One region of the Chryseobacterium sp. JV558 genome, then DNA from elsewhere that is predicted to be linked to it. Evidence: riboswitches for the same ligand, from Rfam matches in the RefSeq annotation. Region 1 holds a riboswitch; each other region holds the start of a gene.
The links. Region 1 has a riboswitch for S-adenosylmethionine ahead of GFU89_RS18070 (TonB-dependent receptor). Riboswitches for the same ligand answer to the same signal wherever they lie in the genome.
Positions count from the first base shown of each region.

Region 2: linked by a shared signal. The riboswitch ahead of GFU89_RS11725 (TonB-dependent receptor) and the one ahead of GFU89_RS18070 (TonB-dependent receptor) in region 1 are both predicted to bind S-adenosylmethionine.
Region 3: linked by a shared signal. The riboswitch ahead of GFU89_RS10975 (alpha/beta fold hydrolase) and the one ahead of GFU89_RS18070 (TonB-dependent receptor) in region 1 are both predicted to bind S-adenosylmethionine.

Region 1 is NZ_WJHU01000005.1:173,889-184,990, reverse strand. Features, by position in the region: gene GFU89_RS18075 (alpha-amylase family glycosyl hydrolase) at 69-2,906, shown strand; SAM riboswitch class I at 2,980-3,085, shown strand; gene GFU89_RS18070 (TonB-dependent receptor) at 3,179-5,611, shown strand; gene GFU89_RS18065 (APC family permease) at 5,619-6,929, shown strand; gene prfA (peptide chain release factor 1) at 7,076-8,161, shown strand; gene GFU89_RS18055 (hypothetical protein) at 8,242-8,919, shown strand; gene GFU89_RS18050 (prolyl oligopeptidase family serine peptidase) at 9,081-11,102, shown strand, end outside.
Region 2 is NZ_WJHU01000003.1:157,519-168,620, reverse strand. Features, by position in the region: gene pckA (phosphoenolpyruvate carboxykinase (ATP)) at 1-1,395, shown strand, start outside; gene GFU89_RS11735 (hypothetical protein) at 1,450-1,887, opposite strand; gene GFU89_RS11730 (type II 3-dehydroquinate dehydratase) at 1,927-2,334, opposite strand; SAM riboswitch class I at 2,579-2,678, shown strand; gene GFU89_RS11725 (TonB-dependent receptor) at 2,762-5,695, shown strand; gene GFU89_RS11720 (RagB/SusD family nutrient uptake outer membrane protein) at 5,713-7,206, shown strand; gene GFU89_RS11715 (hypothetical protein) at 7,337-7,777, opposite strand; gene GFU89_RS11710 (hypothetical protein) at 8,113-8,313, shown strand; gene GFU89_RS11705 (DUF6660 family protein) at 8,410-8,733, shown strand; gene GFU89_RS11700 (CusA/CzcA family heavy metal efflux RND transporter) at 8,881-11,102, shown strand, end outside.
Region 3 is NZ_WJHU01000003.1:10,933-22,034, reverse strand. Features, by position in the region: gene GFU89_RS11010 (DUF4129 domain-containing protein) at 1-570, shown strand, start outside; gene GFU89_RS11005 (hypothetical protein) at 582-1,739, shown strand; gene GFU89_RS11000 (MoxR family ATPase) at 1,860-2,891, shown strand; gene GFU89_RS10995 (four helix bundle protein) at 2,963-3,313, shown strand; gene GFU89_RS10990 (DUF58 domain-containing protein) at 3,386-4,708, shown strand; gene GFU89_RS10985 (OsmC family protein) at 4,737-5,156, shown strand; gene GFU89_RS10980 (MGH1-like glycoside hydrolase domain-containing protein) at 5,228-7,843, opposite strand; SAM riboswitch class I at 8,032-8,138, shown strand; gene GFU89_RS10975 (alpha/beta fold hydrolase) at 8,205-9,149, shown strand; gene GFU89_RS10970 (ACT domain-containing protein) at 9,149-10,687, shown strand; gene GFU89_RS10965 (O-succinylhomoserine sulfhydrylase) at 10,800-11,102, shown strand, end outside.

The DNA of each region.
Region 1 (11,102 bases):
TTGATGAAGACTGAGGAGGAATAATCGTTATGAAGAAAAATTTATACTATATTCGATAAAAATAAGAAATGAAAAAGTTTTATTCCGTTGTTTTTCTGTTGATTACAATGGCTGTTTTTGGGCAGATCAATTATACCATCAGTCCAAATCCATTCAACGAAACAGATGCCATTACCCTTACTGTTCCTGGAGATCAGATTGATGAGTCCGCATGGGGTGTGTCTAACAATGCCATTTATATCTGGACGTGGTCTTTTGATACTAATTATCAGAACAGTCAGGATTGCCCCACCAATGGAAGCTGGAGCAGCTCCAATGATCTGAATAAACTAAATTATAATGCTGCTACAGATAGCTATTCACTTACTTTTATACCAACTTCTTTTTATGGAAGAACAGGAATCGGCAGATTTGGTTTTTTATTAAAAGATAAAACAGGATCCCATCAAACCTCCCCGGACATATTTGTAAATGTAGGTACTTTAAGCTTAAATCTCACCAATCCACTAGCCAATAGTTTGACTTCTGTTCCGGCAGGAAACTCCATTAATATTACTGCTGCAACAAATACTAACGCAACGTTTCAGTTAAAAGCAAACGGAGCTGTTGTCAACTCAACGACAGCGTCTTCACAGGCCTATTCTTATAGTTATACCGTCACTCAGGATGCGAGTATGGAACTTGTGGCCACACAGGGATCCAATTCTAAAACTGCAACATTCATTTTACAGGTTCCAAGAAATGTTGTTTCTGAAACCATTCCAAACTGGATCAAGCAGGGGATTAATTATCATCCGACAGATCAGACTAAGGTAGGGCTTGCGATATATGCACCGGGCAAAAGCTTTGTACATGTCATCGGGAGCTTTAATAACTGGGCGGTGAATGATACGTATTTAATGAAAAAAGATACCACAAACCCTGATCTTTATTGGATTGAGTTAATTGGCTTGACTCCTCAGCAATTATATACTTTCCAGTACAGAACAAATGACCTGAGAAAAGTGGCAGATCCTTATTCACCACAGATCTTATCGTCTTATGATGATCCGTGGATTTCAGCTTCAACTTATCCGAATTTACCAGTATTTCCAGCCGGACAAGGGTTTGAAGTTTCAACGTTTAAAACAGGACAGACCGCCTATAACTGGCAGACGACCAATTTTCAGAGACCTACGAAAGAAGATCTGGTGGTCTATGAATTATTATTGAGAGATTTCACACAGGAAAAAAACTGGCAGTCATTGATTAATAAAATTTCTTATTTAAAAAATCTAAAAATCAATGCTATAGAATTACTTCCCATCATGGAATTTGATGGAAATCTTTCATGGGGTTACAACACCTCTTTCCATTATGCACTGGACAAAGCCTACGGAACTCCGGAAAAATTCAAAGAATTTGTGGATCTATGCCACCAGAATGGAATTGCAGTGATTCTGGATGTAGCATTTAACCATGCAACAGGACGTTCTCCTCTGGTAAGACTTTGGAATGTAGATCCTGATGGAGACGGTTACGGAAATGTTGCAGCAAACAACCCTTATTTCAATCAGGTTCCGAAACATTCATACAATGTATTTAACGATTTTAATCATACAAGCCTTTCAACTCAATATTACGTTGAAAGATGTCTACAGCAATGGCTGACAGAATACCGCATAGATGGATTCCGTTGGGATTTAACAAAAGGCTTTACCCAAAGCTGTTCTGAAAACGATGAAACCTGCACGAATGCTTATCAGCAAGACAGAGTGGATATTATGAAGCATTATGCAGACAGACAATGGGCCATTGACCCGAATTCTTATATGATCTTTGAACATCTGGGAACGGATGCAGAAGAACAGCAATGGGCAAACTACAGGGTAGCAGAAGGAAAAGGAGTGATGCTTTGGAATAAACAAACAGATCCTTATAATCAGAATACAATGGGATATAAAGACAACAGTAATTATGACAGAATGAACCATAGTCTTCATGGTTTTACCAATATGCGTGCTGTAGGATATGGAGAAAGCCATGATGAAGAAAGGCTGATGTTTAAAAATCTTACCTATGGAGCTGTCAACGGAAGTTACGATGTTAAAAATCTTAATACTGCTCTTGAAAGAATGAAAACTTTCGGAGCAACTTTCTTTACCATTCCAGGTCCGAAAATGATCTGGCAGTTTGGCGAATTAGGATATGAGTTCAGTATCAACAGATGTGCTGACGGTACCATTAATAACGGGTGCAGAACCGATGAAAAACCAGTTGCATTTACTTTAAACTACGATACCAACGTAAACAGAAAAGCCGTGTATGATACATGGGCGAAAATAATCACGATCAGAAATACCCATCAGATTTTTAAAACTAAAACGTACAGTATAGAATCCAATAATCTGACTAATGATCCTAATGGATTGATCACGAGAATTTATCTGTATGATCCGGCTATTACAACTGGGATAAAAAATGTGGTGGTACTGGCCAACTATGATACAGCTGCAAAAAACGTTGTTCCTTACTTTCCTTACACAGGGCAATGGCAGAATCTGATGGATGACAGTATTTCGAATGTAGCTTCTACCACGACTCCGATAACTTTGCAACCGGGAGAATTCAGAATTTTTGGAAATTATGCAGGAGCACTATCAACAACAGATCCAAACGCTGTAAATAAATTATCGCTTCAGATTGCTGATAACCCGATACAAAACGGAACTGCAAAATTAGTTTTTAACAAAGCGAAAAACGGAGAGGTTTTGATTTTTGATATGACCGGTAAAAAACTGGATTCATTCAAACTGAAGAAAGAAAGCGGAATCTATGAAGTGAAAATCAATTATCCGGCAGGAACTTATCTGGTTCAGCTGAAATCGGAAACAGGAATTGCCATTCAAAAGATGATTGTAAAGTAAAAGAGAAAGCAGATTTGCAGTACAGCAGATCTGCTTTTTTGTATATTTAAAAAATTAGTCTACTTTTGCAGTAGATTTATCAAGAAAGGTGGAGGGATTTGGCCCAAAGAAACCTTAGCAACCTGCACGATTCGAGAAGTGTAAAGGTGCTAATTCCAATCCTGCGGGGGAGATAAGTGAAGTCAATATTCTTATATGAATTCCATTTCTTGAAGTCTTGTTTATCTGCGGAAAGATCCGTCAGATTGTTATTATTAATTGGCAAGAAGAAAATGAAAAAATTAAGTACAGCGGTATTATTGCTTGGGGTAATTTGGGTTGCTGCTCAGGAAAACGAGGAAAAAGGAAAACAAATCGAAGATATTATCATCGTTGGAAACCGTAATGTCAAAAGAACAAAACTGGAAACACCCGTTCCTGTAGATGTTATCAATATTGACAAAATCCAGAGGAGTTCTCCGCAAATGACTGCTCAGGATCTTCTAAACTATGTGATTCCATCGTTTAATGCAGTGAGACAATCAGCTTCTGATGGTACAGAACATATTGATCCTGTAACTCTAAGAGGAATGGGACCAGATCAGGTTTTGGTATTGCTTAACGGAAAAAGAAGGCATACAACTTCATTAGTCAACTATCAGAATACAGTAGGAAATGGCTCTGTGGGAACAGATCTGAGCACAATTCCTGTCATTGCAATTGATAGAATAGAAGTGTTAAGAGACGGTGCCGCAGCGCAATACGGGTCTGATGCCATTGCAGGAGTAATCAATATTATTCTTAAAAAAAATGCAGGAGTCTCAGCAAGTCTTACTTACGGATTGACTGGGCGAAATGATGGGGATACCTATCAGGCAGGAGCCAACTATGGAACTTCATTAGGAAAGAAAGACGGGTATATCAACCTTTCCCTGCAATTAAGCCACAGAGGAAAAACTACAAGAACTCAAAATCATGATTTAGATATTTTTGGAGATAATTTCGCTTATGAATTTGCTGGTGACGCTGAAGCCGTAAAAGCTGCCAGAGCTGCGGATGATGCAGAAATTGAAAAAAGAGGATTAACCCGGGATGATTTCAATTTTCAGATCGGAGATGCCCAAATCAGACAAGGGCAGTTGTTTTTCAATTCAGAATACCCATTTAACGATAATTTTAAAGTATATTCTTTCGGAGGTTTCAGTATCAAAGAAGGAAAAGGATTTGGTTTCAGAAGACTGCCAAGTGAAAAATCTAATGTAGTTTCATCCATTTATCCGAACGGTTTTCAAGCAAGTTTAGGATCTCAGGTATATGACGTTTCTTATGCTGTAGGCGCAAAATATAATGTCAACGATTGGTTATTCGATCTAAGCAATACATTCGGCAGCAATACCTTCAATTATAATGTAAGCAATACCAACAATGCATCTCTCGGAGTAAAATCACCAACCCGTTTTTACGCAGGAGCCCATAGTTTTCTTCAGAATACCGTGAATCTTGATGTTTCTAAAAATATAAACCGTTTCAATATCGCATTCGGAGGAGAATTCAGGTTTGAACAATACCAGATCAAAGCTGGTGACGAAGCTTCCTATACCCAATATGACATCAATGGAAACATTGCTACGGAAGGATCAACAGTGCTTGGTGCAGGCGGATCTCAATCCTTTATCGGTTTTTCTCCCAACAATGCCTTGAAAAAAGACAGGCATTCCACAGCGGTGTATGCGGATGTTTCGTATGATTTAGATAAAAAATTAAATATTGACGCCGCTGCCAGATTTGAAAATTATTCAGATTTCGGAAATACCTTGAATGGAAAGCTTGCTGTGCGATATGAGTTCGTAAAAAATTATGCGATAAGAGCAGCCGTTGGGACAGGATTCCGAGCGCCTTCCCTTCAACAGCAGTATTTTAATAACTCTTATGCGGATATTTCTACTTCCGGGTCAAAGATTGTTACCAAAGGAATATTCAGTAATGATAGCGAAGCCGCCAGAATTCTGGGATTTGATAAGCTCAAACAGGAAACTTCTGTCAATGCAAGTGCTGGATTTACGCTGAAACCTATAAATAACTTGACAATCGCTATAGATGGATACTGGATTAAAGTGAAAGACAGAATTGTGGTTACCAGCAATATTACAGACTCAAGGTTAGACCAGTTTAAAGTAGAAAGCGGAAGATTCTTTGCCAATGCCATTGATACAGAAACAAAAGGAGTAGATGTAGTGGTTTCTTATGATTGGATTCTCGGGAATGGAAAATTAAATATGAATCTTGCCGGAAATTACACAGAAACAAAAATTACAGATTTCCATTTTCCGGAAAATTTAGGAACTCCTCAGGATCAGTTTTTTGGTCCCGATCAGATCAATATCATTGAAACCCTATCTCCAAAAATCAAAGCATCATTAGGATTAAATTATGGAATCGGGAAGTTCAATTTTCTCGTAAGAAATACTTATTTTGGTAAAGTAATAAGAGATGGTTATCCATTTGGAGGAGTTCAGGAATTCTCACCAAAGGTAGTTACCGACATCAGTGTTGGATATGATATCACAAAAAGCATCAACTTTACGGTAGGTGCTAATAACGTATTTGATGTATTTCCGGATCGCCAGATTTATGAAAATTCATATTATGGAGTATTCAAATATGCGCCGGTACAAATGGGAACACTGGGGAATTATTTCTTCGGAAGACTTAATTTTAACTTTTAATCATTAAATGAGTACTACCTCACATCAGATTGGCTGGAAAACAGCCGCCGCCATTGTCGTTTCCAATATGATAGGAACCGGGATTTTTACTACTCTGGGTTTTCAGCTATCTGATATTACCAATACCTACAGTATTTTCCTGTTATGGGCTATCGGGGGAATTCTTGCTTTGTTCGGCGCTTTTTGCTATGCTGAATTAGGTTCCCATTTCAAAGGAAACGGAGGCGATTTTATTTACCTTAAAGAGACTTATCATCCGCTGTTCGGATATCTGATAAGCTGGGTTTCTCTGATTATTGGGTTTTCCTCTCCAGTTGCATTGGCAGCACTGGCAATGTCAAAATACCTCTCCGTATTCAATTATACCTTCGGAAATGGATTTGCAATAGCAGTGATCTTTTTGGTTGCAGCTGCATTATCATTCAGTTTAAAAACATCCAGCAGATTTCATAACTTTTTTACTTTCATAAAAATAGCCTTTATTATTGTGCTGGTTATTCTGGGCGTTGGGCTATCAGAATCTCCACAGTTCGGGAACAGTCTGAATTTTAGTGACAGCTGGAAGAATGAGATCATGCTTCCCGCCTTTGCTACCTCTCTGGTATTTGTGACCTATTCCTATACAGGCTGGAACTCCGCTTCCTATATTGCAGGAGAAATAAAAGACGTTCAGAAAAACCTTCCCAAATCGTTGATTATTGGAACTGTTTTCGTGACAATAAGCTATATTCTGGTGAATTATATTATGCTGAAACATGCTCCCGTGAGCCAATTGGCAGGAAAAGAAGACGTGATGGGAGAAGCTGCTGTCAATATGTTGGGACCTGCTTTTGGAAAGATTGTCAATATTTTTATTGCTCTGCAGCTGATTGCCACAATTAGCGGCTATTTATGGGTAGGTTCAAGGTTGACGCAGGCTTTTGCAAAACATACCTACATTTGGAAACCATTATCAGCAGGCAACACAAAAGGCATTCCTGTAAGAGCGATCTTTGCCCATGCAGTTATCGCAGCGGTTATTATTCTCACAGGAAGTTTTAAAGAAATCTTTGTCTACACTGCTTTTATTTTACAGCTTTTTGCAAGTCTGGCAATTTCTACCGTATTCTTCCTTAAGAAAAAAGACAGGAAAATTTTTAAGTCGAATGCTTTCCATATTTTTCCGGCTGTTTTTCTATTATTCAGTATTTATATTCTCTATTTCACATTTATTCATAACCCTAAAGAAAGCCTTATAGGGGTGGGAATAATTGCTGTAGGCATTATTTTATATTGGGTTGACAGGAGACTTTCGAAACAACATCAGAGTAAGTCTTAACGGTACAGAATTGCTGATAAGCAATTTGTAAATCCACCTTTTTACAGTTTTGCCCCCTTTATCCCTAATGCTCAAAAATTTATGCTGATCAGTAATTTTAATTTTGAATTAATAATCCTTATCTTTGCACCCACAAAATTTCTACAATGTCTAAATCATTAATTCCAAAATTAGAAGCTATAAAACAAAGATATAATGAGGTTGCAGACCTTATTATACAGCCTGATGTCATTTCAGACCAAAAGAAATATTCTTCTTTAAACAAAGAATATAGTGATTTGGGGAAAATTGTAAAGGTTTATGATCAATACAAAGGGGCTTTGGATGCCATTGAAGAATCGGATGAGATTATTGCTGATGGTTCAGACAGAGACCTTGTAGATTTGGCTAAAGAAGAAAAATTAGAAGCTCAGGCTAAAATTCCAGGATTGGAAGAAGAGCTTAAAGTACTGCTTATCCCTAAAGATCCTGCTGATGATAAAAACATCATCGTGGAATTACGTGCCGGAACAGGTGGTGATGAAGCAGCTATTTTTGTGGAAGACGTTTACAGAATGTATACCATGTACTTTAAAACAAAAGGATGGAGACATGAAGTGACAGATTCTAATGAAGCAGCAAAAGGATACAAGGAACTGATCATGAAAGTGGAAGGAGAAGGTGTTTACGGAATCATGAAATTTGAATCAGGAGTTCACCGTGTACAACGTGTCCCTGAAACAGAATCTCAAGGAAGAGTACACACTTCTGCCATCACAATTGCTGTACTTCCGGAAGCTGAAGAAGTAGATTTTGAACTGAATCCTGCTGATATTGAAATGCAGACCTCACGTTCAGGAGGTGCCGGAGGTCAGAACGTAAACAAGGTTGAAACCAAAGTTCAGCTTACCCACAAACCTTCAGGAATGGTGGTCGTATGTCAGCAAGCCCGTTCTCAGCTGGCTAACCGTGAATTGGCGATGGAAATGCTAAGAACAAAGCTTTACGATATCGAATTGCAGAAAGTACAGGGAGATATTGCAGCACAACGTAAATCTATGGTATCTACAGGAGACCGTTCTGCAAAAATTAAAACATACAATTACCCGCAAGGTAGAGTTACAGACCACAGAATTAATAAGTCTATGTACAACCTAGATGCTTACATGAACGGGGATATTTCTGAAATGATTGATGCCGTAATCATGGCAGAAAATGCAGAGAAAATGAAGGGAGAAGAAGAAAATTATTAAAATTAAAACAAATAAATACAAAGCCTCTGATTCTTCAGGGGCTTTATCTTTTCAAATCACTAAACATAAAAATATAAACTATGAAAAACTACAAAATTATTTTCTTGCTGCTTCTTACCATGATGGGGCAGCAGCTTATCGCTCAGACTGAAGTGAAGAAGCCTAAAGAAGCTTTTGAACTGTTCTTTGGTACTTTTGTGAATAATGATGAAACGGCATTGAATAAGCTGAATGATTACTTAAAACCCACAGTAGAAGGGCAGAATGCTTACCAGGTAGATTTTAAAGAAACTTCAAAAGAAATGATGAACGGCAGCGTGGAGAATTTCCTGTCTGCTTTCCCTAAAGCAACGGCCGCTGCATGTAAAAAAGAGGCGGAGGAGTACTTTACAGCAATGTTTGGAAATTTTAAAACGGGAAAACTAACCATTAAAGATGTAAAAGTTGTTCCCAATGAATACGTTGAAGGACAAAAAATTGCAGAAATATCTTATTCAGTAAACTTCCAGGTTCCATCAAAATTGACTTCCGGACCAAAAGGTGATCTGAATAAAATTAAGGCAGAGGATCTGAAGAAATATTTGGTGCAGGCAGCCCAGGATTTTAAAAATGCTGATAAAACAGTAACAACAGATCAAAACTTTACTCTATACGAACTTAAAGAAGGTGATAAAATATACTATTGGAACGGAAGTCCTGATGAGATTGTTACCAATCTTACCGATTTCTATTTTGAAAGCTTCGGAGCAAACGAATAGTTGAAAAAATCCTCCATTAAAGAATAAAAAGTCCCAATGTAAAGGGACTTTTTTTATTTCACATACTTTGCGTATTTTTGAGAAAACCGATCAGTATGAATTTTAGACCTATATTGTTAACAGCTGGAGTTTTGTTTTCAGCATCTTTTTATTCTCAGAAAATGAATTATCCTAAAGCATTAAAAGGAGGCCAGACAGATACCTATTTCGGAAGTGCAGTTTCTGATCCTTTCAGAGATCTTGAAAGCGATTCTGAAGCTACTAAAAAATGGGTAGATGAAGAAGTGGCGTACAGCCAGAATTACCTTTCAAAAATTCCGTTCAGGGATAAAATTAAAAGCCAATTGAAGGATATCTGGAATTATGAAAAAATTTCAGCCCCTTTCAAAGAGGGAGAGTATACTTATTATTATAAAAATGATGGGTTACAGGCACAGTCTGTTTTGTACAGAACAAACAATAAGACCAATGCTACAGACGTATTTTTAGATCCTAATAAATTTTCAGAAAAAGGAACGACATCTCTTTCCAACCTTTCATTCAATAAAAAAGGAAACCTTGCTGCCTATTCTATTTCTGAAGGAGGAAGTGACTGGAACAAAATCATCATCATTGATGCTGCTACCAAGAAACAGATTGATGAAACATTAGTGGATGTGAAATTCAGTGGAATTTCATGGCAGGGAGACGAAGGATTCTATTATTCAAGCTACGACAAACCTAAGGAAGGTACCGTACTTTCCGGAATGACAGATAAACACAAAGTATACTTTCATAAGCTGGGAACAAAACAGTCTGAGGATAAATTGATCTTCGGGGGAGATAAAACGCCTAGAAGATATTTAGGAGCCGGAGTTTCTGAAGACCAGAGATATTTGATCATTTCTGCGGCTAATGCTACCAATGGCAATGAACTGTACATCAAAGACCTTCAAAAAGGAGGAGACTTTGTACAGATTGTAAACGGATTTGACATCAATGCCAGCATTGTAGATACACAAGGTGATGATCTTTTCATTTTTACAGATAAAGATGCTCCGAATATGCGTCTTGTAAAAACAACCATCAGTAATCCTGCTCCTGCAACATGGAAAGATGTGATTCCACAGACTGAAAATGTATTGGGGATTTCATCAGGTGGAGGATATTTCTTTGCAACCTATATGATTGATGCCATAGATCAGGTAAAACAGTTTGATAAAACAGGAAAACTGGTTAGAGAAATTGCACTTCCAGGTAAAGGAAATATTTCAGGATTCGGTGGAAAAGAAAAAGAGAAAGAGGTATATTTTTCTTTCAGCAATTATATTACACCGGGCACTACTTATAAATTCAATGTAGACTCAGGAAAATCTGATGTGTATCAAAAGCCAAAAGTGAAATTTAACCCGGATGATTATGTTTCAGAACAGGTTTTCTACACTTCAAAAGATGGTACAAAAGTTCCTATGATGATCAATTATAAGAAAGGAACTAAGCTTAATGGTAAAAATCCTACTATTCTATACTCTTACGGAGGGTTCAACATCAGTCTGCAGCCTTCATTCTCTGTGGTGAATGCAATCTGGATGGAAAATGGAGGTATCTATGCCGTTCCAAACATCCGTGGAGGAGGAGAGTATGGTAAAAAATGGCATGATGCAGGAACAAAACAGCAGAAGAAAAATGTTTTTGAAGACTTTATCGCTGCCGGAGAATATCTTCAAAGCAAAGGATATACTTCAAAAGAATACATGGCCCTTTCCGGAAGATCAAACGGAGGATTACTGGTAGGAGCAACAATGACGATGAGACCGGATCTTGCCAAAGTAGCATTCCCGGGAGTAGGTGTTTTGGATATGTTGAGGTATAACAAATTTACAGCAGGTGCAGGCTGGTCTTACGATTATGGAACAGCAGAAGATAGCAAAGAAATGTTTGAATATCTTAAATCATATTCTCCTGTACATAATGTAAAAGCAGGAACTTGCTATCCATCCACAATGATCATTACCAGTGATCATGATGACAGGGTTGTTCCGGCGCACTCATTCAAATTTGGAGCAGAGCTTCAGGAGAAGCAGGCATGTAAAAATCCTATTTTGCTGAGAATTGAAAAGAATGCAGGACACGGAGCCGGAAGAGCAACAGATCAGGTGATTAGTGAAAATGCAGATCTTATATCATTTGCTTTATTTGAGATG
Region 2 (11,102 bases), on a different contig from region 1:
GTTACAAGAGATACTATTTTCTGGGATGGTAAAGTAAATTTACCTACATCAGCAGAAATTTTCGGTTCTTGTAAAGAACTAGTGCTGAACCAGCTTGCTGAATCTAAAAAGATTTATGTAGTAGATACATTCTGCGGAACGAATGCAGATACGAGACTTAAAGTAAGATTTATCGTAGAAGTAGCATGGCAGGCGCATTTTGTTACTAATATGTTCATTCGTCCTTCTCACTATGAGCTTGAAAACTTTGGAGAGCCTGATTTCACAGTAATCAACGGTTCTAAGACAATAAACCCTAACTGGGAAGCTCAGGGATTGAATTCTGAAAACTTCATCATGTTCAACCTTACTGAAAAATTACAGATCATCGGAGGTACCTGGTACGGAGGTGAAATGAAAAAAGGGATGTTTGCAATGATGAACTATTACCTTCCATTAAAAGGGATGGCTTCAATGCACTGTTCTGCTAACGTAGGTGAAAAAGGTGATGTAGCTTTATTCTTTGGTCTTTCAGGAACAGGAAAAACTACTTTGTCTGCAGATCCGAAAAGATACCTTATCGGTGATGATGAGCATGGTTGGGATAACAATGGAGTATTCAACTATGAAGGTGGATGTTACGCTAAAGTTATCGATTTATCAGAAGAAAAAGAACCGGATATCTTCGCTGCCATCAAGAGAGATGCACTTCTTGAAAACGTTGTAGTAAACAATGGAGTAGCAGATTATACAGACGGATCTATCACTGAGAATACAAGAGTTTCTTATCCAATCTATCATATCAACAAAATTGTATTACCATCTAAAGCTGGTCATGCGAAGAAGATCGTTTACCTTTCAGCAGATGCATTCGGGGTACTTCCTCCGGTTTCTATCTTGAATGAAGATCAGGCTCAATACCACTTCCTTTGCGGTTATACATCAAAATTAGCCGGAACAGAAAGAGGAATTACAGAACCTCAGCCATCTTTCTCTCCAGCATTTGGAGAAGCATTCCTTACATTACATCCAACAATGTATTCTAAAACATTGATCGGTAAAATGCAAGAGCACGGTGCTAAAGCCTATTTGGTAAACACGGGTTGGAATGGTACAGGAAAGAGAATTTCTCTGAAAGATACAAGAGCAATTATTGATGCAATCATTGACGGTTCTATCGATAATGCACCTAAAACTCAGGTTCCAATCATGAACCTTGAGATCCCTACTGAATTACCAAACGTTTCTACAGGTATTTTAGATCCTAGAGATACGTATGAGAGTGCTTCAGAATGGGAAGAAAAAGCAAAGGATCTTGCTTCAAGATATATCAAGAATTTTGAGCAGTACTGCGATACTGAAGAAGGTAAGAAATTAGTTGCTTCAGGACCTCAATTACAGGAACAAACTATCTAATAGTTATCAAAATATACAGAAAAGAAAAGCCTCATCACTGATGAGGCTTTTTTATTAATATTTTTGACAGTTTTCAATCAACTCATTCTGTTCATCCAGTTTTAGGACTGTTGATTTGATTGATTCTTCAGTTAGATGTTTTATGATCATAAAATGTTTTGAAGAAAAGTAAGACGCTTCGTCCAATATTTTATCTAAATACTTTGGAGTTGTGAAGGTCATCCAATATTTTACTTTATTAGAAAACATAATCGTTACTTCTATAGCATCAGATTCAATATTTCCTATTTTATCATCTATTTTAATAGAAATTATTTCCGGTTCATTGTTTAAACTAAAATGAAATTTCGAATACCATCTCAGTTTTTCTTCGTTATTTTGAATCCTTATATTCTCATCGTTTATTTCTTCGATGATATAAGATTTTCTTTTCGTTAATTGACCGGAATATACTCCAATATCCTTACAGTAAATTTTATCATTTATCTTCATAAATTTATCCATAATTATCTGTAGGAAAATTAACCGGAATTATTTTAAACTTAATAAAGCCAATCTATACCCATCCATCCCAAAACCTGATAAAACTGCGTCAGTGTTAGCTGCTGTCACAGATTTCTGTCTGAATTCTTCTCTTTTGTAGATATTGCTGATGTGAACTTCTACTTTTGGTTTCCGAATGTTTTTTAAACAATCGGCAATAGCATAAGAATAATGGGTAAAAGCGCCCGGATTGATCACGACTGCATCAAAATCGTCTTCCTGAAGCCTGTTAATAAGCTCGCCTTCAATATTAGACTGATAATATTTTAATTCATAAGACTGAAACTCGGATCTTAAAATTTCCAAATAGTTTTCCATAGAGACATTTCCATAGATTTCCGGTTCTCTGGTACCTAACAGGTTGAGGTTAGGCCCGTTTATAATCAAAACTTTCATACTATAAAATTAAAAACTTTTTTTAATTAATGATCAAAAATTTCCGCACAAATTTTCTTTGGTTCAATTAAATTATTGACAATGATATTTGTCATGTCTGTTAAAATGATAATGGTTGCAACTCCTTATAGTAATGAGTTTTATTAAAATCTTATGTTAATTTTTGAAAATTTATCATGAAAAAATTATAAGTCTACTTGTTTTATAGACTAAAAGTTTTTAGCTTTGCAACCATATTTCGATCGGCTTATAAAGAAAGATGGAGGGAACTGACCCTATGAAATCTTGACAACCTACCCCGAAGGGCAAGGTGTTACGTTCAGCCTTTAAAGGAAAAATAAGCATTTGGTTTATCGTATTTATCGATGCCCTTTGCTGACTTTTCTGCAAAGGGCAAAATTTTAATATACGACAAATAAAATTGATTATGATTAGTAATAATTTATTCACTTCTAAAGCTTGGATTCCTCCGGTTGCAGCATTTTTTCTGGGAATTACCAGTGTGAAAGCACAGAATTCTAATCCGAAAAAGGATAGCCTTCATGAAAAAGAGATTGATGAAGTTGTAGTAGTTGCTTATGGTAAGGCTAAAAGAAACAGCTATACCGGTTCTGTTGCTACAATTTCCAGCGATAAAATCAATAACAGACCTGTAACCAATGTTACCAAAGCGCTGGAAGGGCAGGTTGCCGGTATTCAGACTACCAGTTCGTCAGGACAGCCTGGTGCCGTTTCTACCATCAGAATCAGAGGAGTTGGTTCAATAAGTGCTTCCAGTGATCCGCTCTATGTAGTAGACGGAATTCCTTTTGACGGAAATATTAACTCTATAAGCCCAAGTGATATTGAATCCATCAGTGTTTTGAAAGATGCTACAGCAAGTGCACTGTATGGTTCCAGAGGAGCAAACGGGATTATCATCATTACCACGAAATCAGGTAAGAAGGGTGAAGCAAAGGTTAATTTTAATATCAGTCAGGGATTCTCAGGAAGAGCGGTAAAAGATTACGAACAGGTAAATACAGACCAATACTTTCAATTATATTGGGAAGCTTTGAGAAATGGATACCAATCCGGAAAAGTGTCTTCTCAGCAGGCAGCTCAGATGGCAACAGACAATCTTGTTTCCACACTGGGGATCAATCCTTACGGAACGAACTATCCAAAACCGGTAGGAACCGATGGAAAGCTATTACCTGGTGCATCACCACTTTGGAATGACGACTGGAGAGATATTCTGCAGAGAGTGGCTTCAAGAAATCAGGTAGATCTTGATATCAGCGGAGGAAGTGAAAAAAGTAATTATTTCTTCTCATTAGGATATCTGGATGATAAAGGGATGGCGATTGAATCAGGATTTAAAAGGTATAATACAAGATTAAAGATCAATTCTGAAGTGAAAAAATGGCTGAATGTTGGGGTGAACTTAAGCTATACAAACAGTATTCAGCAGGCTCCGACCTCTTCGGATTCCAAGGCAAGCAACATCATCAATGCCGCGAGATTCATTCCTTCATTCTATCCTTATTATGAAAGAAATGCCGATGGAAATTATATTTTGGGTGCTGATGGAAACCCTATATATGATTTTGGAAAATACAGACCTACCAACGCACTTCAGAATCAGAATGCCGCTGCAACACTGCCATTAGACAAAAACGAAAATAAAGAAGATAACTTCTCCGGAAAAGGATTCATGGAATTCACTTTCTTACCAGAGTTGAAATTCAAGACGAGTTTTTCTGTTGATTTGGTGAATTATAACGGTCATTATTACTCAAACCCATTGCTGGGACAAGGCGCTGAGATTGGAGGTTCGGTAACGAAAACCAATACCAGAACACTTTCTTATACAACTAGCAATATTCTGACATACGATAAGAAATTTGGAAAGCACCACGTAAATGCTTTAGCAGGACATGAATTCTATAAATATGATTATCAAACTATTTCAGGAACAAGAAGTCAGTTTTCTCTGCCTTATTACTATGAGCCGGATGCTGCTTCTTTATTGGGAAGTTTCAGTGGGAACAGTAATACATTAAGCTTATTGAGTTTCCTTGGAAAAGTAGAGTATGATTATAACAATACTTACTTTTTATCTGCATCAGGAAGAGCAGACAGTTCTTCAAGATTTGCGAAGGATAACAGATGGGGGAGATTCTGGTCAGTTGGAGGTTCATGGAAAATATCCAATGAAGAATTTGTAAAAAGCCTGAATGTCTTTAATCAATTGACATTGCGTGCCAGCTACGGAGGACAAGGAAATGATAAATTACTTAGACCTAACGGACAGCCGCTTTATTATGCTTATCAGGAGTTGTACAGGTTTATCAGTCTTGGTGGAGAGCCGGGAACTACACTTGAAAAAACGTCTACCAATAATGTAAAGTGGGAAACCAACCTTAACTTAAATGTAGGATTGGAATTTGCTATTCTGAATAACAGAGTTAAAGGAAATATTGAATACTTTAAAAGAAAAAGCCAGGATCTTTTGTTTAATATGCCGGTTGCGCCGTCTTTGGGAATCAGTGATTATCCGGCGAATATCGGAACGATTCAGAATACAGGATTTGAATTTTCATTATTCACAACACCAATTAAGAATGATAATTTCCAGTGGAATGTAGATGTAAACCTGAGTACTTTAAACAATAAAGTGACCAAGTTGCCTGGTGGTTCTCTTGTGGTAGGAAGTAAGTTATTGACGGTAGGAGGTTCTGTATATGATTTCTTCATTCCGGAATGGGTTGGTGTAGATCCGAGCAATGGAAAACCATTGTGGAAAACGGTTTCTATAGATGCCAGCGGAAATTCAGTAGAAGGAACTACTTCAGAATATTCAAAAGCAACAAAACTATTGCAAGGTTCTGCGTTGCCAAAATTGACCGGAGGAATCAGTACAAGCATTACGTATAAGAATTTTGATTTTTCAGGATTACTGACATTCAAAATTGGTGGAAAAATTCTGGATACCGATTATACTTCTATCATGCACAACGGAAGTGCCGGCGGACGGGCATGGAGCGCAGAAATGCTTAACAGATGGACTCCGGATAATCCTAATACTGATGTTCCGGGACTGAGTACAACAACGAATAACTGGACATCTACCTCTTCAAGATTTCTTTACTCCGGAACGTATGCAAGGCTTAAAAATGTAAGCTTAGGATATACGCTTCCAGAAGATTATTTTGAGAAAATAGGATTGAAGAAGTTCAGAATTTATATCCAGGCAGAAAACCTTCTGACCTTCTATAAACATAAGGGAATGGATCCTGAGCAGGCTTTGGATGGAACAACGTATTACAGATATCCTGCAATGAGAACGATCACTTTTGGTCTTCAGGCCACACTTTAATCTTTAAAATTGAAACAATGAAAAAATTAATATATCTATCGTTTGCACTCATCGGATTTTTATCGCTGACAAGCTGTGAAAGTGAACTGGACACTGCTCCGACTGATCAGGCCAGCAGCGTAGAAGTTTTCAAAACAGCAGAAAATGCTGAAACCGTGGTGAACGGTACCTGGGCAAAATTTAATAATGACGGAACAACCTATGCTAATATCGGGTATTCCACTGTTTTAAGAGCCAGTGATGCAATGGGAAGTGATGTAGCGGTGCTAACCAACAAGTATGGATTTGCTTCTACTTATGCCTTTACGGAAATGGTGAACAGTACGGCATCCCGCCCGTTATTTATCTGGACGATGCTGTATTCTGCGATCAATAATATGAATAATGTTATTGCAAGAATTGATGGAACGGAGGGCAGCCAGGAGAAAAAGGATCAGGTGAAAGGACAGGCCAAAGCATTACGTGCTTTCTGTTATCTGAATCTGGCAAGCTTTTATCAGTTCAGCTATCTGAAAGACAAGTCGGCGTTGACAGCTCCAATTTATACTGAGCCTTCCACAACAAGTACAGTAGGGAAGAAGAGAGCAAGCCTTGAAGAAATTTATACTTTGATTAAAAGTGATCTTACGGATGCAGACAACCTGTTGAAAAATTATACAAGGAACAATAAGGATAAGATCAACCATTCCGTTGTGAACGGACTTTTGGCAAGAACCTACCTGAATACAGGGGAATGGAGTAAGGCTTCAGCATCTGCGAAAATTGCAAGAGAAGGTTTCCCTCTAATGGTTCCGGAAAAATACAAAGACGGCTTTAATGATATCAACAATGCAGAATGGATCTGGGGACACGGTCAAACACAGGAACAATCTGATGAAAGTTATGCTTTCCACTATCTGGATGTGTCTTCATCAGGAAGTTATTATTATAGCTTTATGGCAGATCCTTATTTTAAAGATCTTTTTGATACCAATGATATCAGATCGCAGCTGTTTTCTTGGGATGGACAGAAGGGAAGAGAAGGATTGCTGAGATATGCTAAGTTTAAATTTAAACCAACTCTTATTGCAGATATTGTTTACATGAGAGCTGCAGAAATGTATCTGATCGAAGCTGAAGCCGAAGCGAGAAACGGAAATGTCTCTCAGGCTGTGACAGTCTTGAACCAGTTGAAATCGGCCAGAAATGCCAATGTTTACGCTGGATCATTATCACAGAATGCGGTAGTAGATGCAGTTCTGATTGAAAGAAGAAAAGAATTATTCGGAGAAGGATTCTCCCTTTCAGATATTATCAGAACGCAGGGAACAGTGGTAAGAAAACCATTTGTAGATGCTGATGGTAAACCTATAAAAGTTCAGATCACTACACCGGACGGTACCGTGAAAACTGTAGACGGTAAAGGACACTCTGTTCTTGATTTTCCAGATAAATCTGCTTTCACTCCAAATAGCAATTATTATTTATTCAGCATTCCACAGAGAGAAGCTGAAAATAACCCAAACTTATAAGGAGACATACTTATAATTAGATTTGATTTTTTAAGCCACTGCGATTGCGGTGGTTTTTTAATAAAAACCCGTTGCTTTTTAGCAACGGGTTTGTTTTTATGAATAAAGGGTATTTGTTACAATGGTTATACTATTTGTCAGAAATACCAAGGTCTCTAAGAGCTACTATACATCCTATATCTTTGAGTTTAGCTCCTTTTTTCAAATAAAATAAAACATATTCCTTTTCGCCCTTATTCAACTTATTAAAAATTGATAGATCATAATGTTGAGTTCCTGGAGCCTGTTTCAGTCCAATTATTTGTACAAAGATCTCATGACAGGCATCTCCGTTATTATATTTATCTGCCATTAAAATTGAGTAGGGCAAAGTTTCATTATGAAATGGTGAGTTAAGATAATATAGTGTTAGTTGTTTGTAAGCATCAATATTACCATTCATCAGAATCTCTTTTTTATATTTTTCTATTGGGATATCCTTAGGTTTATTTTGGTCTTTTTCCTTTGAGCAACAGATGTGTAATGAAAATAGAAATATCGCGATGATTTTTGTTACATGTTTAATTTTCATAATCTTAATTGAAGTGTTTTTCTGATCGGTAATATACCAAAGAATCAAAAGTCTTCAAGAACTTTTTACATTTTTCACTTTTTATACTATCAAACTTTTCCTTTTCATCAATGAAGAACCGATACTGTACAGATAAAAGCCTTTTGTTGGTTTTGATTTTAATCTTATGCGGCATATAGATGGAATGTACTCTTTCCCCAATTTTTGTAGTGTTGTTAATCAGATAGAGCTGATTTTTCTCAAAACTTTTTTTTAAAATAATCCAATCGTACTCTGTAAGTTTAAATCGGAGGGTATCTGAAGTGTCCGGTTCAGTGTATGATAAGGTCATGTAAATGTCAGTGCCTTTGAGAGTTGATAGATTCCTGTTTGGGGTAGCAATGGAAATGTCTTTGGTCACTACTTCTTTGGGTTCACATGATAATATGATGAAACAAAGGCATACCGTAAAAAGTAATTTTGATGTAAGCAGATTCATTAAGAGTAATGATGATATTGGATATAACGGTTTTATGAAGTACAAAGCTAATAAATAATAGCTGGAATGTATTTTATTAGGGATTATAATAAATGAGATGCATTAAATAATTAAGCTTTCCCCTATTTTAGAAAAAATCTCTACCTTTGTAACAATGAAACTCTTAAGATGGATACTTGCATTTTATTTCATGGCATTATCATTGATGCCATGTGAAGACACGTCCCATCCGCTGAATTCAGGAGATAATAAGATTGCATTAAGCATTAATAGTGCTCATTCTACAGAAAAAGGAGATATCTGTTCTCCGTTGTGTGCATGCAGCTGCTGTCAGATAACAGTTTCAGCATTTAAAATGGATCCTCTATTGGAGATTCCTGAGCAGATTCCAGCTTACTTTTCAAAGAAGATCTTATTTCATAAAAACGACTTTGCTTACCAGATTTACGATCCTATCTGGCAGCCTCCTAAAATTTAATTTTTATTGAACTTTAGAAAGTTTTGCTTTCTAATACTTAACTGTGCTTGAAACTTTGCAATACCATTGCAGAGGTTTTCAGGATATTTTTGCTGCAGCATTGTAATGCTGTGTGCATTCATTTTCAATAAAAATTAAATATCAATCGTGTTAGATAAAATCATAAAATTCAGTATCAAAAACAAGGCTATCATTGGTATTATGACCCTGGTACTGATTATCTGGGGAACTTGGAGTGCTACCAGATTACCTATAGATGCCGTGCCGGATATCACCAACAACCAGGTGCAGATCATTACCGTATGTCCTACACTGGCGGGACAGGAAGTGGAACAGCTGGTTACCTTTCCTATTGAGCAGAGTATTGCCAATGTTCCCGATATTCAGGAAACAAGAAGTATTTCGAGATTTGGACTTTCTGTAATTACAGTGGTGTTCAAAGAAAATGTAGATGTGTACTTTGCGAGACAGCTCATTAATGAACAGCTGAAAAATGCTGTGGAAGAAATTCCAAAAGGAGTGGGAACTCCTGAGCTGGCTCCTGTAAGTACAGGTCTAGGAGAAGTGTATCAGTATATTCTTCACCCTAAAAAAGGGAGTGAAAAAAAATACGATGCCAAAGAACTCCGTACCATGCAGGATTGGATTGTTCGCAGACAGCTAAACGGAACTCCAGGAGTAGCTGAGATCAACAGTTTTGGAGGAGAATTAAAACAATATGAAGTGGCTATTGATCCCAATCGTTTAAAAGCAATGGGAACAAGTATTACCGAAATATTTACAGCCCTTGAAAAAAATAATCAGAATACAGGAGGTGCTTATATTGATAAAAAGCCCAACGCCTATTTCATCCGTGGAATCGGATTGGTAACCTCTCTTGAAGACATTAAAAATATTGCGGTTAAAAACGAAACAGGAAGTGTCCCTATCTTTATAAAAGACGTTGCTGATGTTCGCTTAGGAAGTGCCGTTCGTTACGGAGCATTAACATATGATGGAAAAGTTGATGCCGTAGGTGGAGTAGTCATGATGTTGAAAGGTGCCAACAGTAATGAAGTGGTTAGCAGCATCAAAGCAAAAATTCCAACCATTCAGAAATCTCTTCCTAATGATGTCATTATAGAACCGTTCCTGGACAGAACAGACCTTGTAGACAGAGCTATCAGCACCGTTAAGAAAAACCTCATCGAGGGTGCATTAATCGTGATTTTCGTTCTTGTCGTTTTCCTTGGAAATTTAAGAGCCGGGCTTATCGTAGCTTCTGCCATTCCGCTTTCCTTACTGTTTGCGCTGGGAATGATGAATGTTTTTGGAGTCAGTGCCAATCTGATGAGTCTTGGAGCCATAGACTTCGGATTGATTGTGGATGGAGCCGTCATTATTGTAGAAGCCACATTACACCATTTGGGAGTAAGAAAATCTGTCCGCGCGTTGACGCAGTCTGAAATGGATGAAGAAGTATTCCTTTCCGCATCAAAGATCAGAAGCAGTGCCGCATTTGGAGAGATTATCATTCTTATCGTCTACATCCCAATTCTTACATTGGCAGGTGTAGAAGGCAAGATGTTTACCCCAATGGCAAAAACTGTAGGATTCGCAATTCTGGGAGCTTTGATTCTATCTCTGACCTATATTCCGATGATGAGCGCGCTGTTTTTATCTAAAAAAATATCCCATAAAGAAACGTTCTCTGATAAAATGATGAACAGTCTGCAAAAGGTATATCAGCCATTGTTGCATAAAGCTGTTAAAGTAAAATATATTATTGTTTCAGCTACTGCTGTAGTTTTCCTTATCTCTGCTTTTATTTTTAAAAATATGGGCGGTGAATTTATTCCGCAGCTGCAGGAAGGTGATTATGCATTTCACTGTATTTTACCACAGGGAAGTTCACTCAGCCAGAGTATAGAAACCTCTATGCAGGCCTCAAGAATTATCAAGCAGTTTGATGAGGTGAAAATGGTGGTCGGAAAAACAGGATCTGCTGAGGTTCCTACAGACCCGATGCCGCCTGAAGCTACGGATATGATCGTAGTATTAAAACCGCAAAGCGAATGGAAAACCAAAAAATCCTATAACGAACTGGCAGATGAGATCAGTGAAAAGCTGGAAACTATCCCGGGAGTATTCTTTGAAAAAAACCAGCCTATTCAGATGCGTTTCAATGAGCTGATGACAGGGATCAGACAGGATGTTGCTGTAAAGATCTTTGGAGAAAACCTGGATTCCCTGGCGGTATATGCAGATAAGGTTGGAAAGATTATTCAGACTGTTGATGGAGCTACGGCACCTCAGATTGAGAGAGTAAGCGGTCTTCCACAGATCAACGTTCAATATGACAGAACAAGAATCGCCAATTATGGATTAAA
Region 3 (11,102 bases), on a different contig from region 1:
AACGAATTTGACTATTCCGTATCAAAACCAAGAGAATCTTTCTTTCAAAAGCTGATGCGGAAACTCAATCAGATTATACAGAGCCTTTTTGGGGAAACAACATTGAGTAAGTCAGGAGAATTTACAACAATTCTTATCCGTCTGTTTGCGATTATTCTTGTCGGTTTTCTGTTGTATTTTATCATTAAATATGTCATGGGAAAAGACGGAAACTTTCTTTTTGGCAAAAAGAATAAAAAGCTGGATCTCAACGTGCAGGAACTTCATGAGAATATCCATGAAATCAATTTTCCTGAAAGTATTGCAAAATTTGAACATGCGGGAGATTACCGTTCGGCAGTTCGTTATCAGTTCCTGTTTATTCTTAAAAAACTGAGCGATAAAAAACTGATCAACTGGAATCCGGAAAAGACGAATAAAGATTATGCCACAGAGCTGAAAGCTCCTCATCTGAAAAGTGAATTCTCTAATCTGTCTTATATTTTTGATTATGTCTGGTATGGAGAGTTCAGTATTGAAGAACAGAACTATCAGAAATTTAAAAATCAGTATCAGGCATTTAAACCATAACAATAGTAACCATGAATAAAACTTTCAAAACATATGCTGTAATTTTCATCATTGTGATGATTATTCTGGCATTGCTTGAAGTTAACAAAAAAGAAACTACAGACTGGCGTAAGAATTTTGATATCAATGAAAAGTCTCCGTTCGGTTTGTTTGTTTTTAATAATGAAGCTAAAAATCTTTTTAAAAATAATCTGAAGAAGATTGAGCAGGTTCCCTATGAATATTATAGCCAGCATAAAAAGAACCCTCACAATATTGTCGTTATTGAAAATAATCTTGACAAGGAGTCCTGGAATAAAATCCTGACTGAGGTTTCTAATGGTTCAGATGCATTTTTGATGGTGGTCCAAATGCCGAAAGAAATTTCAGACAGTATTGGATATTATGATTCCGAAATTTCTTTTGAAGAGGAAAATGTGCTGAAGCTTACCGATAAAAAATATCAGAATGATTTTATTAAATTAGATAAATTTCCGTCAGGAAGAGGATTTTCATTTATTAAACCTAAAGTTGAAGTCCTTGGGAAAACGGTGGAAAAAAAGAATACCGATCAGGCCAACTTTATCAAGGTGAAGTTTGGGAAAGGATATATCTATGCTCATACTGAACCTCTTTTTCTGACCAATTATTATCTTCTGAAACCTGGGAACGTAAAATATGCACAGGATGTATTTTCATATCTTCCGGATAGAGAAACTCTTTGGTTTGTATCAAACAAAAGTTCAACATCACGCTTCTTCATGAGATTTATATTATCAAATCCGGCTTTAAAGTATGCGTGGTGGGTGTTTTTGGGTGGACTTGTCCTTTTTATTTTCTTTAATGCCAAAAGAAAACAGAGAATAGTACCGGTAACAGAGCCACTAAGGAATACTTCCCTGGATTTTGTGAAAAGTATTGGAAATCTGTATCTTCAGGAAGGTGATTTTCATGATATGATGGCAAAGAAAGCCCAGTATTTTCTTAACAAAGTGAGAATGGATCTTTTGATAGACACCCAGAATTTAGATGAAGAATTTGCAAAAAAATTACAGCTGAAAACCGGGAAAACCATGGAGATGATCAATGAAGCAATAACGCTTGTCAAAAAAGCTCAGGATCCTTATGCCAGTGTAATGAAGGAAGATCTTACGAGGATTAATAAGCTTCTTGATGAAATATTTAAATAATACAACAATATAATAATACAACAATGTAACAGGTTACCAATGCTGATAACGACTTTTCCCAGGAAGAGATATGATTATTAGATAGCCACCCATTGTTAGATTGATAAATTAAAATTTATTATGGAAAACTTTGATAACCCAAATATAGAAAACCAAAGCTCTATAAATCTTAATAAACAGGAAGAGCAGTTTCAGTCGAGAATAGATATGATTGAGCTTCGGGCAAGCTTAGAGAAAGTAAAATCTGAGATCGGAAAAGTAATTGTAGGGCAGGAGAAAATGATTGAACATCTTTTGGCTGCATTACTTTCAAACGGGCACGTCCTGATTGAAGGAGTTCCCGGAGTAGCCAAAACAATTACTGCAAAATTGCTGGCCAAGACAATTGACGTAGGGTTCAGCAGAATTCAGTTTACACCAGATCTGATGCCTTCCGATATTTTGGGAACATCCATATTCAATGTGAAAAATTCAGAATTTGAATTTAAAAAAGGACCTATTTTCTCCAACTTCATCCTGATTGATGAGATCAACAGATCACCCGCAAAGACACAGTCTGCATTATTTGAAGTCATGGAAGAAAGACAGATTACCATGGATGGGACGCGTTATGTTTTGGAAGAACCCTTCCTTGTTATTGCTACACAAAACCCCATAGAACATGAAGGCACGTACAGGCTTCCGGAGGCTCAGCTGGACCGTTTCTTATTCAAAATCAATGTAGGATATCCTAATCTTGAGCAGGAAATCGCGATTATTAAAAATCAGCACGAAAGTAAAAAAGAAGATAAAACAGAAGGGATCAACCGTGTGATCACTGCACAGCAGCTGAAAAGCTACCAGCATCTGGTAAAAGAAATCATTGTGGAAGCCCAGTTGATGGAATATATTGCTAAAATTATCATCAATACAAGAGAAAACCAATTCTTATATCTGGGCGCTTCACCAAGAGCTTCATTGGCGCTTCTTACAGCTTCAAAGGCATTTGCGGCTCTAAGAGGAAGAGACTTTGTAACTCCGGAAGATATTAAAGAAGCAAGTTATGCTGTTTTAAGACACAGAGTCATTGTATCTCCCGAAAGAGAAATGGAAGGTCTTACCGCAGATGAAATTATCCGTCAGATTTTAGAAGGAATAGAGATTCCAAGATAGGTAGTAGTTAATAGGTGGCAGGTAGTAGCTGATGAAGAGCTCTAATTTAATTAAAGTACAAAATATTACAAATGGCAAATTTTAAAGAACTTATAGTTTGGCAAAAGTCTATTGATTTTGTTACTGAAATATATAGGATTACTGAAACTTTTCCCAAAACCGAAATCTACGGATTAATATCACAAATAATAAGAGCTGCTGTTTCTATACCATCCAATATTGCCGAGGGAAATTCGAGAAGAAGCAAACCTGATTATCTGCAGTTTTTAAAAATATCAAGAGGCAGTTGTGCAGAAGTAGAAACTCAATTAATAATTTCCAAAAATCTTAATTTTTTAAATGAAGATGATTATTCGAAATTAAATCAAGAAATTATAGAAATATCCAAAATGTTAAACGGATTAATTAATTCACTGCAATAGTAATGATTGTGAAAAAACTAATAAACGCCCACATAAACTAAAACCTAGAGTCTGCAACCTGCAACCTAAATAATGAAAAACTTATACATCAATACACGTTTCTTTTTTGCGCTCATCGGAGTGGGGATTCTGTATGTTCTGGCATTTTTCTTTCCGGTGCTGATGTGGGTAGCCCATATTGCACTGTTGATCTGTTTTCTGACTGCAATGGTAGATTTTCTGTTGATTTTTAACCAAAAGAATGCGTTACAGGTTCAGCGAATTTTACCGGAAAAATTGTCCAATGGAGATGAGAATTTTGTGAAAATTGATATCAAGAATAATTACAGCTTTAGCATCATCACTAAGATTATTGATGAAATTCCGTTCCAGTTTCAGAAAAGAGATTTTCTGATTGAAAAACAGATTGCTTCAGGAGCAAATACATTCTTCCAATATTCATTAGAGCCTAAAGAAAGAGGTGAGTATCATTTCGGAGGACTTAATATTTATGCCTCTTCACCACTGGGATTGATCTCAAAGAGGTTCACTTTCCAGAAAGATGCTATGCTGCCTTCTTATCCGTCCTTTATCCATCTCAGAAAATATGAACTGATGGCGATTCAGAGTGAATTTTTATTAGGAGGAATCAAAAGAGTAAGAAAGCTGGGACACACCATGGAGTTTGAGCAGATCAAAGAATATGTACCTGGAGATGATATCAGAACGATCAACTGGAAAGCGACATCGAAGACAAACCGTTTGATGGTCAACCAGTTTCAGGATGAAAAGTCACAACGTATCTTTATGCTGATTGATAAAGGGAGAACCATGAAAATGCCTTTCAACGGATTAAGTCTGCTGGATTACTCGATCAATGCAACAATGGCGCTGTCTCATATTATTTTGAGAAAAGGAGACAGGGCCGGTATGATGACTTTTTCTAAAAAAGCTGAAAATAAAATTGCTGCCGATAACAAATCCGGCCAGCTGAAAAAAATATCTGAAGCACTTTATAATATTAAAACAGATTTCTTCGAAAGTGACTTCAACCGTTTGTATCAGGATGTGAAATATTCCATCAATCAAAGAAGTTTAATTCTGCTTTTCACGAACTTTGAAACACTGGACGGACTCAACCGACAGCTGAAATATCTTCGTGGTATTGCTAAAAATCATTTGCTGGTCGTTGTATTTTTTAAAAATTCAGAGCTGCAGACGCTGATCAACAAAAATCCTGAAAATATGCAGGAAATATATGATGAGATCATTGCTGAAAAATTTGAATTTGAAAAGAAACTGATCATTCAGGAACTCCGCAAATATGGAATCTATACCGTATATACGCTTCCGGAAAATTTGAATATTGATGTTATCAATAAATATCTGGAGATAAAAGCGAGAGGAATTTTATAACTTTGCAGAAGCAATAAGCAAATAAGCAATGAAAATTACACTTAACAGAATAAACGACGATTTTTTATTTGAATGTACAAACGCTCAGGGAAATTCTATTCTTTTGGATAATACTTCCCAGCCGGGAGCAAAAGGAGTGTCTCCAATGGAAAGTGTACTGATGGCAGTCGCTGGTTGCAGCGGAATTGATGTGGTTTCTATTTTAAAGAAGCAGCGTCAGAACATTACAGGCTTTCAGGCAGAGGTTGAAGGAGAAAGAGTACAGGTAGATGATGCAAAACCTTTTAAATCAATTAACGTTAAGTTCCTTTTAGAAGGAGAAATTGATCCTAAAAAAGCACAGAAAGCAGCAGAACTTTCTTTTGAAAAATACTGCTCTGTATCAAAGACCTTAGAACCGAATGTAGAAATTGGATACGAAGTCTATGTGAACGGAGAAAAAATTTAATCTCTTATTTTAAAAATAGAAAAAGCCGGATGATTCATCCGGCTTTTGTATTATTCATTACCTATTACTCATTAAAAGGTAAGTCTTGGTTTTATTAGTTTCGCCACAGTGGCAGTCCATCCTGTCTGATGGGAAGCGCCTACACCACGGCCATTATCTCCATGGAAATATTCAAAGAACGTAATATAATCTCTGAAATGCTCATCATAATTAAATTTTGGATTACCTCCATTGAAAGCCCGCTGCCCATGTTCATCCTTTAAAAATAGAGAACAAAGTCTTTTGCTGATATTTTGAGCTACTTCATCAAGGTTTCTTTTATCGCCGCTTCCCGTTGGAAGTTCTACTTTCAGACTATTTCCATAATAATAATGAAAACGCTGCAGGCTTTCCACAATCAGGAAGTTGATAGGAAACCAGATCGGTCCTCGCCAGTTACTGTTTCCGCCAAACATCCGGCTGTCACTTTCTGCAGGCGTATAATAGACCATATTTTCATTACCATGTACGGAGAATACAAAGGGATTTTCCTCATATACTTTAGACATTGCCCGGATTCCGTAAGAACTTAGAAACTCATTTTCATCAAGCATTCTGGATAAAACTTTTGTCAGTCTGTTTTTGCGGAGAATACTCATAAGGTGTTTTCTTCCGTGTCCTTCCTCATCCCAGTGAGAGACAAGTTTGGTCAGTTCCGGCTTATTTTTTAAGATCCATTCCATTCTGCTTCTGAAATTCGGCATCTTTTCCAGTAAACGATGGTCTACGATCTCCACAGCAAACATAGGAATCAAACCTACAATGCTTCTTAATCTTAAAGAAACACTATCTCCGTTTCCAAGCTGCAATACATCATAGAAGAAACCGTCTTCCTCGTTCCATAATCCTTTCGTTCCCTCACCCAGGTTTTCCATAGCCTCGGCGATATAAAGATAATGTTCAAAAAATTTGATCGCCATATCTTCATACACCTGATAATATTGGGCAAGTTCCATGGCGATACGCATCATATTCAACGCATACATGGCCATCCAGCTTGTTCCATCTGCCTGTTCAAGATGCTGACCGTCCTTTAAAACCATATTCCGGTCAAAAGCTCCGATGTTATCGAGACCCAGGAAGCCTCCTCCGAAAATATTTTTACCGTTTTTATCCTTTCTGTTCACCCACCATGTAAAATTCAGCAGCAGCTTTTGAAATACTTTTTCTAAAAATAATAAATCCGGTTTTCCATTATTTTTTTCATCAATTTTAAAAACACGGAAGCAAGACCATGCATGTACAGGCGGATTCACATCACTCATATTCCATTCATAGGCAGGAAGTTGCCCGTTGGGATGCATATACCATTCTTTCGTAAGCAATAAAAGCTGTCCTTTGGCAAACTCTGCATCGATAATAGAAAAAGGGACACAGTGAAATGCCAGATCCCAGGTAGCATACCATGGATACTCCCATTTATCAGGCATAGAAATAATATCCTTATTGTGAAGATGATTCCATTCCGTATTTCTTACATACTCATTGAAATTTCTCGGAGCTTCAAAATTGGGATCACCTTTCAGCCATTTTCCGATATTGTAGTGGTAAAATTGTTTATTCCAGAGAAGTCCCGCAAAAGCCTGTCGCTGAACATTTCTCTCATCTTCATTTACCGTATCATTCTGAATATCGTTATAAAACTCTTCCGCTTCCGCTTGTCGTGTACTGAAAATAGTATCAAAATTTTCAAAAGGTTCATCCGTCTCATCAGGACATAATCTGAATTCAAAAACTTTAGATTCTCCCGCTCCTACAACTTCATCAATCAGAAAAGAAGCTTTTGTTCCCTTTTTTTCAGGATTTACAGTATCTCTCTGATCAATAATAAAATGATTAATACCATCTTTGAAATACGTGCTCTCCGTTTTAGGAGTTCCGTAAAGTCGGGATGTGTTGGTTTCATTGTCACAAAATACACTTTGTGCTTTTGAATTTCGGGAATAGAATTTTTTGATCGAAATGCTGTCATGCCCAATGTTGATACTTCCGTCATGAGAAGCATGCATTTCTCCCTTATAGGTATTGTAACCCCATTTCCAGTTGTTTCTGAACCAGGCAGTAGGCGCTACTATAATGGGTGCATCATGCTGACTTCGGTTGCAGACCGTTACTCTGGCCAGAATATCGTTGTGATCAGCTTTACAGTATTCAATGAAAATATCAAAATATTCATCATTGTCAAAAATTCCGGTATCGAAAATCTCATATTCCGGTTCCTTTTTACTGCGTCTTCCATTTTCAGCAAGAAGTTCATCATAAGGAAACTCGTTGATCGGATATTTATACACCATTTTCATATAGCTGTGAGTAGGTGTATTATCCAGATAATAAAAGATTTCTTTAATGTCTTCACCATGATTTCCCTGAGGGTTGCTCAATCCAAAGAACCGTTCTTTTACCATTTTATCTTTCCTGTTCCAAAATGAAAAAGCAAAGCAGAATAACTGTTTTACATCAGAAATTCCAGCGATGCCTTCTTCGCCCCAGCGGTAAGTATAACTTTCAGCGTTATTATGATTGGTAAAATCCCAGGCATTCCCGTTTGTACTGTAATCTTCACGTACATTTCCCCACTGCCGGTTGCTTACATAAGGGCCCCAGTTTTTCCATTTGGTATCTTGTAATCTTTCTTTTTCAGCGGTCATATCTCATCATTTTTCCATACGAAGTTAGTTTTTTTGAAAAATAATTCCAATTTTTTTCATCTGAATAATTATTAATATGGCCTTGAAACACTTGTATTTAATGGCTTTTTTAAATATTAAAATAATTTTTTTTTGAAATTAAAAGAAAAGCACTACCTTTGCACCATTCGTTCATTTAAATATTGAAAATGTTATCAAGAAAGGTTGAGGGATTAGACCCTATGAAACCTTAGCAACCCTTTGCGCAAGCAAAGAAGGTGCTACGTTCTACCAAAGTATTTTGGACAGATAACTTACTGAAGTTCTTTTCAGCCATTTCCTGTGGCATTTTCAATTGTATTTGTATAAAAATATAATAGAATTGAAAACAGAACTAAACTATATTAATCTTTCGTATCAAACCAATTCCCACAAGGAATACAATATCCCGTTAAGCTATCAGCTTTTTGGGAAGGATCTGTTTACAGCACCCATCATTTTAATCAATCATGCACTTACCGGAAACTCAGAGGTATCCGGAGAAAAAGGCTGGTGGAAACAATTGGTGGGAGAAAATCAGATTGTTGATACCGATCAATATACAGTTCTGTGTTTCAATATACCCGGAAACGGTTATGACGATTTTTTAATTGAAGATTATGACGACTTCACGCCTTCAGATATCGCAATGATATTTCTGAAGGGACTTGAAGCTTTACATATCAAAAATATATATGCCATTATTGGAGGCTCTCTTGGAGGGGGAATTGCATGGGAAATGCTTGCCAAGCAGCCGGATCTTGCAGAAATATTTATCCCCATAGCCTGTGATTACAGAACACGCGACTGGCTTCATGCTCAGTGTCTGGTTCAAAAATTTTTATTGAATGATAAAGATGAACCATTACAGAAAGCGAGAATTCATGCGATGCTGTGTTATAGAACTCCACAATCACTCAACGATAGATTTCAAAACCAATATAATCAGGACAAACAACGCCTGGAATCAGAAGACTGGTTAGTTTATCATGGTAATGCATTAAACGAAAGGTTTAGTTTAAAAGCATACAAACTGATGAATCATCTCCTGATGAAAATTAATGCTGATGAGTCAGCACTGGAGAAAATAGAAGCACGAATGCACATGATCTCCGTAGATACAGACTTATTCTTTCCAGCTTCTGAAATCCGAATGTGTTTTGAAAACTTAAAAGAGAAAAATAAGAATGTTTCTTATCACGAGATCCAATCTATACACGGGCATGATGCCTTCCTAATGGAATATCAACAATTAAATAATATCATTAAAAATATTTTACAGAAGTAATGAAAAATGCTAACGAAATAAAATTTTTGAAGAACAGATCAATCGTCAAATTTGAAGGAGAAGATTTCCTGGGAGAAATCGGGATTGACGGACGAATTTTTAAAGCGCTTACTTTAGCGCGTATCAGTGTGGGGGTAATCTCTCAACAGGCGATAGAAAACGGAATTTCTATTCTGGTTCAGGAAAATGATGCTGAAAAAGCAGTCGCTTGTCTTATCGATGAATTTGAAGCAGAAAGAAAATCTGGAAAAGTTTCCCAGATCTACAGTATCAATAATGTTTCTGTGATTGGTTTTGTAGCAGAAGATTTCAATAAAGTTTTTGCTGAACTGGCTAGAAATAATGTTTTCCCATTATTGCTGAATCAGGTAGCAGGAGAAAACAGAGTAAACATCGTAGTAACTTCTTCGCAGGATGAAAAAACAAAAAATATTATAGAATCTGAAATTTTCAAGAAGCCAAAGACCGTTCATCTGGCGATCATCGGACACGGAAATGTAGGAAAGACCTTGATACAACAGGTACTGGAATCTTCTGAAGAGATTAAAAGACGTAAAAAAATAGACCTTAAAGTCGTAGCAGTAGCCAATTCAAAGAAAATAGCCTTCAACAAAAAAGGATTTGATGCGAATTGGAGTGATGAGGTTTTGACAGCAGAGCATCCTTCAAGTGTTCAGGAACTTATTAATTTCTCTAACGAAAACCAGTTGGAAAACCTTATCGTTGTGGATAACACGGCAAGTAAGGATTTTGTGAAGAATTACCATGCTTTGGCAGAAAACGGATTCGATCTGGTTTCTTCAAACAAGATTTTTAATACCCTTCCAATTGAAGAGTACAGAAAACTAAGATATACGTTGAGCAAAAACAACAGACGTTATCTGTACGAAACCAATGTAGGAGCGGGTTTGCCATTAATTGATACCATCAAATTATTACACCTTTCAGGAGAAAATATTACAAGAATTAAAGGAGTATTCTCTGGAACATTAAGCTATGTGTTCAACAATTTTTCTTTGAGGGACGATAAATTTTCAACCATCATCAACGAAGCTTTGGAGAAAGGATATACAGAACCAGATCCAAGAGAAGACCTATCCGGAAATGATGTTGCAAGAAAATTATTGATTTTGGCCAGAGAATTAGACCTAATCAACGAATTCGGAGATATCAAGATTCAAAATCTGGTTCCTGAAAGCTTACTTGAGGTTTCAAAATCAGAATTCCTTTCAAGACTTGAGGAGCTTAACGAAGAATATCAGAAAATTAAAGAAAATCAGGAACCTGGGCATGTATTGAGATATGTGGGTGATCTGCACGGTGACCTACAGCAGGACAAAGGAGAATTGGATGTGAAATTGATTTCAGTTCCGGCAACTTCAGCATTAGGACAATTAAAAGGTTCAGATTCAATCTTTGAGATTTACACAGAAAGCTATGGTGAAAATCCTATCGTTATCATGGGAGCCGGAGCAGGCGCACAGGTAACAGCCAGAGGTGTATTCGGAGATATTTTAAGAGTAAGTGAAACTAAATAATATTTAATGTAACAATCTACCAATTTGGCAGTGTAACCCTAACGACAATTGTCATTCTGAGCATAGCGAAGAATCTGATGGTTACACTGTGAAATTGACCAATTAAAACTATATGGAAAATTTTGAAACATCAGCAATAAGAACCCAGACTGAAAGAAGTCAGTTTGACGAGCATTCCACCCCATTGTATCTTACCTCCAGCTTTATATTTCAGGATGCAGAAGATATGAGAGCTAGTTTTGCAGAAGAAAAACCTAAAAATTTATATAGCCGTTTCTCTAATCCCAATGTGACAGAGTTTACTGACAAAATTGCAAAGATGGAAGGTGCAGAAGCCGGATATGCTTTTGCAACAGGGATGGCAGCCATCTATTCTACATTTGCAGCTTTGTTGAATGCCGGAGATCATATCGTA